Phyllobacterium zundukense: one gene and its partner. The protein of the gene in region 1 interacts with the protein of each later gene in a pairwise test. Links are inferred from orthologs where the notes say so. Each region holds a gene or a part of one and is shown in the gene's direction. Other genes may lie near its edges.

Region 1 (3,067 bases):
CCCTTGACGATCGGAATATCGTCGCCGGGGAAATCATACTTCGACAAAAGCTCGCGCACTTCGAGCTCGACGAGTTCCAGAAGCTCGGCATCGTCAACCTGGTCGACCTTGTTCAGGAACACGACGATCGCCGGAACGCCAACCTGACGGGCAAGCAGGATGTGCTCGCGGGTCTGCGGCATCGGGCCGTCGGCAGCCGAAACAACCAGGATCGCGCCATCCATCTGCGCCGCGCCGGTGATCATGTTCTTCACATAGTCGGCGTGGCCGGGGCAATCGACGTGCGCATAGTGACGGGCTGGCGTCTCATATTCGACGTGTGCCGTCGAAATGGTGATGCCGCGCGCCTTTTCTTCCGGCGCTGCGTCAATCTGGTCGTACGGCTTGTACTCACCGAAATACTTCGTAATCGCGGCCGTCAACGACGTCTTGCCATGGTCAACGTGACCAATCGTGCCAATGTTGACGTGCGGCTTGTTACGTTCAAACTTGCTCTTAGCCATAACTGTCGTTCTCTCGTCATCACAACCGGTCTAGGGCCGGCACCATGTTTGTAGCTCAGACGAGACAGCGCGCCGTCCGTCAGCAAATCTGGAGCGGGTAGCGGGAATCGAACCCGCATATTCAGCTTGGAAGGCTGCTGCTCTACCACTGAGCTATACCCGCATATCTCGCTGATCCGTGCCTCCTTCTGGACGGGGCAGAATACAGCAACACATAGATAGCGCATAACTGTTCCAAAACCGAATCGGGCTTTGGCCTATGCGCCAGGCGGTCGGTTCCGGCAGTGGTGGAGGAGGTTGGATTCGAACCAACGTAAGCCAAGCTAACGGATTTACAGTCCGTCCCCTTTAACCACTCGGGCACTCCTCCGGTCACTGCCGATGGAACCGCGCCATTTGGCACTCTGCAGACAACTTTCCGGACGTTGTATCCAGGCCGCTGCTTGCGGAGGGCCTTATGCCGACTAGCCTCCGTGGTGTCAACACTTCCCTGCAGAAAATGAACGGCTTGTGGAAATAGACTAAAGAAATATGACGGCGGAGCAACCGGTGCGCGCATTTTCCGCCAAAAGCATATATCGCCCGGCGCCATGAAAGGTTATATGTCGCGCCATGGCCGATCAAAAACCCACCCATACACAAAAAGATTCACACTACGCGACGCTACGTCGTCAGTTCCGCGATCAAAAGGCCGGGGGACCGCCGCAGCAGGCCGAACGCGCCTCACGACCAGCTGTCAGCGGCACGCCTGCGCCGGAAGGACTCGTACGGCTTTACGGCCTGCATACGGTGCGTGCAGCGCTGGACAATCCCGCCCGCAAGATCAAGCGGATGCTCGTTACCAAAAACGCGCTGGACCGGCTGGAGATCACCGATACCGACGCCCTGCCCTTCGACGTTGACATCGTCGAGCCTCGCGCCATCGACAGGGAGACCGGCTCCGACGCGGTGCATCAGGGCGTGATGATCGAAGCTCAACCGTTGAAGCCGCAATCGCTAAAGGCGCTGCAGGCCAGCTCGCTGCTGCTCATTCTTGATCAGGTGACCGATCCGCACAATGTCGGCGCTATCATGCGCTCGGCTGTCGCCTTCGGTGCCGGTGCCATTATCACGACGGCTCGCCACAGCCCGCAAGAATCGGGTGTTCTGGCCAAAGCCGCGTCTGGCGCCCTCGAACTCATCCCGCATGTCGAGGTACGAAATCTCGCTGACGCCATCGCCGAGTTGCATGAAATCGGCTTCACGACCATCGGCCTTGATTCGGAAGGCCCGCTGGAGCTGGAAAACACGATGTCCAATGGCCGGATCGCCCTGGTGCTTGGCGCCGAAGGCAGAGGCCTGCGGCAGAAAACACGTGAAACCGTCACGCACCTTGCGCGGCTTGATATGCCCGGCGCGATCAAATCGCTGAATGTATCGAACGCAGCGGCCATTTCGCTTTATGCAGCGCAACGCTTCTTGACCAGCAAAGATTGAAGGGACGTGGATAACGGGGCCAGGTATTTATTTCTGGCAAATGATATTTTTCATTTTACAGACGGAAGGTTTGTGCTAATCGGACGCCGCTGCCCTTGTAGCTCAGTTGGTAGAGCATCTGATTTGTAATCAGAGGGTCGGGAGTTCGAGTCTCTCCGGGGGCACCATATTCTTTCTACGTATTATTGTTTTTGTTGCCTTTTCGAAAAATCGTCAAGTTGCATCCTCCTATCAATTTACCAGAATAAGATCGGATGAGTGTTCGACACCGCTAGATCACCGTCGTATTTCCAGCAGAAAAGCAGGACCACAATGGCCATCTGGCACCATCGCGACTAACCGGCTCGCCCCCGTATGTAGCTGTGTCCGCAGTCGGAGCTCTCACCATCACTGGCTACGGAGGAATCGGCACTGCATTTGCGCCTTGCGGAAATCATTCCACTTCGAGCAGCTGGCACGTCGAGTAAAGTTCAAGCTCTACTGCTGCAATCCCATCTGAAGGTCCATTCTTATCTCCCGATCGACCGACTGGAGCCTTTTAAAGATGCTGTAGCGTATTTCGTGGACCCTCTTGAGTGTGCCTTGGACGGGCTCGAAGACTCGCGAGATCCTTGACATGGTAGCCATCGCATCGGCCAGGTTCGCGCGATGACCAGAAGCCACCGCGGCCAGCATGGCCGAGCCGAGCAGAACAGGTTCAGGGTTGTCAATTGCCGCCACCCGGACACCTGTAGCGTCAGCCAACAACTGCCTGACGAGGTCGCTTTGCGCCGCGCCGCCGCTTGCCATGATCAGGTCGATCGGAATTCCATCTTCGCCCAATTTGACCAGAAGCTGTTTGAGCCCGTAGCAGATTCCGCAGAGCCCGGCGATGTACAAAGCGACGAGGTCGGGTATTCCCGCATCAAGGCTCAAACCAGCTAGGACTGCGCGTGCATCCGGATCGGCGTTTGGCGATCTGTTTCCCAGAAATTCCGGAACGACATGGATCCGATGTGCCAGAGCCATAACGTCCTCTGGTTTGCTGCACATTTTGGACGCCTCTGCGTCGAGCCAACCGACAAGCGATGTCCCGGCCGCTTCGGCAA
Region 2 (3,159 bases), 470 kb from region 1 along the record:
ATCCCGTAGCCAAGAATTGATAGACCGCCATGTCATTCAGACCACCGCAAAGCATCGCCGCCAGGTTCGACCGCGACAGCCCGCCAAACGCCCTTGATATGGAAATCATGGCGGAAATGGCCGCCGCGCTTGGCCGTGCCGGAGAAAAGGTCGAACAGACATTGGAAAAGCTTCACGCCGCACCGGAACCGGAGCGCCTGCCCGAGCTCAAGGCGGCGGCACGTGCAGTCCACGCCTATTTCATCCAGCGCGAATTATGCGGCCTGCGAAATCACGACGATGCGATCCGCCACTACGGCATTCCGCGTGCGGTGCTGGTGCGGTTGGGTGCTGTCTGACAGGCCTGAAGAGCTCTTCAGGCGATAAAGATTACTTTTCGGATTTCTCTTCTTCAAACATCACTGCCACATCCGAATTGGCCGACAGCCGAACCTTGTTGCCTTCCACTTCCGCGACCAGCGACGTTGAAATATAATGATGATGGCCCCTGTGCGAGCCCTCCCCGCTATCCTTTTTCGTCAGTTTGATGCGCGCGCCATCCACACGGTCCACCGTGCCGACATGGACACCATCCGCTCCGATGACTTCCATATTTTCCTTGATGCCTGTTACAGCCATGACTTACCTCCAAAAGTTGCAACACAGGAACGTTCGAAATGAACTTTGGATGCATTGCTGCGTTGAAGGGTTACGCGGCAGTTGCGAAACCTCTACTTTGTTCGCAGAAATTCCATTTCGATCATATCAATAGGTCCTGACCCTAAATGACCCACGAAATTTTGACGCCTGGAGAGATGGGTGAAGCGGACAGGCGGACGATCGCGGCCGGTCCTTGCGATGGCTACGGCCTGATGCTGAATGCCGGTTCTGCCGTTGCCCGCCACCTTCTCGCCAAACATGGCGGCACATCGCAATTTCATGTCCTGTGCGGACCCGGAAACAATGGCGGTGATGGCTATGTCGTTGCAAGGCTGCTCGCCGAGAGCGGTGCGACGGTAGATGTCTGGTCATCCGGCACACCGAAGCCGCAGACCGATGCGGCACGAGCGCTTCAGGACTGTCCGCTCCAGCCGCGTCCCATCGGGGAGTTCCGGCCAAACTCGGGCAGCCTCATTGTCGATGCGCTGTTCGGTGCAGGATTGAACAAAGAGGTGACAGGCGAAGCGGCCGCCGCGATCGGGCGCGCCAACGAAGCCCCGGTTAAGCGCGTCGCCGTCGATGTGCCTTCGGGGCTTGATGGCTTGACTGGCCAGCCGCTCGGTCCGGTGTTCAACGCGACAAGCACAATCACGTTTTTCCGCAAGAAACCCGGCCACTTGCTGTATCCGGGGCGGCGTCTGTGCGGCGAGTTGACCGTCGCAGATATCGGCATAGCCGAGGACATTCTGCACGATATCCAACCACGCTGTTTTGAAAACACGCGCGACCTTTGGCGAGGCCTGCTGCCGGCGCCGGGAGCCAATACCCACAAGTACAAGCGCGGTCACGTTGCAGTGTTTTCCGGCGGTGCGACCGCAACAGGCGCCGCGCGGCTATCGGCATTGGCGGCGGCTAGAAGCGGTGCGGGCGCCGTGACACTTCTGTCGCCGGCGGAAGCGCTAGGCGTCAATGCCGCCCACCTGACCTCGATCATGCTCAGCCGCTGCGACCACCCGGAAGATTTGCGATCTTTTATCGAAACACGCAAGGCCACAAGCTTCGTTCTCGGACCGGGTTTCGGTATTGGTGAAAAAGCCCGCGACTTTGCCCTCGCCCTGCTGCGGAACCAGGCTGCGAAACTGGTCTTCGATGCCGACGCGATCACATCGTTTCGGGACCATCCGGACATCCTCTTCAACGCCTCGCGCAGCGCACCGGAAATCCGCCTGGTGCTGACACCGCACGATGGCGAGTTCAAACGTCTCTTTCCCGATATTGGCGAGAAAGACATGCCTTCAAAGGTCGAACGGGCCCGCGCGGCTGCTGCCCGTTCCCATGCGATCATCATCTATAAGGGCGCCGACACTGTTATCGCATCGCCTGATGGTCGCGCCGCGATCAATACCAATGGTACGCCGCTTTTGGCCACCGCAGGTTCGGGCGACGTTCTCGCGGGTCTTGCCGCCGGTTTGATGGCACAGGGCATGCCTGCATTCGAGGCCGCCTGTGCGGCGGTCTTCATTCACGGCGCGGCGGCACGCAGCCTGCGTTTCGGCCTGATTGCCGAGGATCTTCCTGCAGCAGCAGCTTTTGTTCTTTCGGATTTGTTGGGGAGTTTGGTTCAGGAGTGATGGTTCCAGTTCTGACACGGCGAAAATGGTGGTTTTCGAGCACCGGAGCGCAGAAAAACACCATTTTCGCCGCGTCAGAGCGTGAATCTTGGGATTGAGGAGATTTGATTATGAGAACGTTGTTTCGAACGATTGCCCCGATGTTACTGGCTGCATTGGCAGGATGCGCCGCAATTTCATACGCCAAGGATAATTATGCGGGAATTTCGCCCCAGCAATACAAAGCAGCCAATGGCGACAGATACACAATCTATGACAACATCGCGCAAAGCCGGCTAATGATCGGACCGGCAGGCAGCGCTTCGGCAACGCAAGGGTTTGTTAAAGGACTTGGTCTCGGTTCCACACCTCCCGTCGTCTACCGCGATGCTGCCGAGCAATATTTGCGGTCTACCGAGCGCAACTGCACCGCGCAGGATGTCACCCTTATCCTCGATCCGCGCTACGAGGTGCGCTATCGCTGCGACCGCACGCGCGGACCTTCCGATGTGCTGCTTGGCCCTGCTTAGACCTTCATTTATTCAAGAAGTTGTTGATCTCACCCCCACCCGCAGTTTCGCCGCGACCTCCCCCATCTAGGGGGAGGTAGGGGTGCCCAGCCGGCCGCTTTCCACCCTCCCCTTGATGGGGAGGGTCGGACCAAAGGTCCGGGGTGGGGTGAAGTACTGTTATCAATCAGAACCTGAAAGGCTTTAGGTTGAATTTGTCTGGATCCATTAACCCCGTCTTTACCTTGATCATTCACCTTGTTCTCAAGCGCGATTTGTACGGCGTACGCGCTTTCAGATTTCCTGCCATGCGTCATCAATTCGTCGCAATGGCAAGCTAGTGTTTGATTATAGCGAATAGCTTATTTCCATTTTTGACCACGGATGTACTGGCACTGGTG

What was found.
Region 2: the proteins of rlmB (region 1) and N8E88_RS26010 interact in binary tests that used the Escherichia coli proteins (3 or more experiments, as listed by UniProt). The link is inferred for Phyllobacterium zundukense from one-to-one orthologs.

Annotation. Positions count from the first base shown.
Region 1 is NZ_CP104973.1:3,254,471-3,257,537, forward strand. What follows is about bases 306-3,047. They hold rlmB (23S rRNA (guanosine(2251)-2'-O)-methyltransferase RlmB), read left to right. Parts: upstream 306-1,115; coding sequence 1,116-1,979; downstream 1,980-3,047. Other genes in these bases: tuf (elongation factor Tu), read right to left, coding at 306-503; N8E88_RS28335 (FGGY-family carbohydrate kinase), read right to left, coding at 2,457-3,047. In the rest of the region: more of tuf, read right to left, coding at 1-305; more of N8E88_RS28335, read right to left, coding at 3,048-3,067. UniProt on the Escherichia coli protein: Specifically methylates the ribose of guanosine 2251 in 23S rRNA.
Region 2 is NZ_CP104973.1:2,780,560-2,783,718, reverse strand. The notes cover bases 184-3,017. They hold N8E88_RS26010 (NAD(P)H-hydrate dehydratase), read left to right. Parts: upstream 184-764; coding sequence 765-2,270; downstream 2,271-3,017. Other genes in these bases: N8E88_RS26005 (hypothetical protein), read left to right, coding at 2,381-2,779; N8E88_RS26015 (DUF2171 domain-containing protein), read right to left, coding at 370-618; N8E88_RS26020 (DUF6665 family protein), read left to right, coding at 184-338. In the rest of the region: more of N8E88_RS26020, read left to right, coding at 30-183. UniProt on the Escherichia coli protein: Bifunctional enzyme that catalyzes the epimerization of the S- and R-forms of NAD(P)HX and the dehydration of the S-form of NAD(P)HX at the expense of ADP, which is converted to AMP.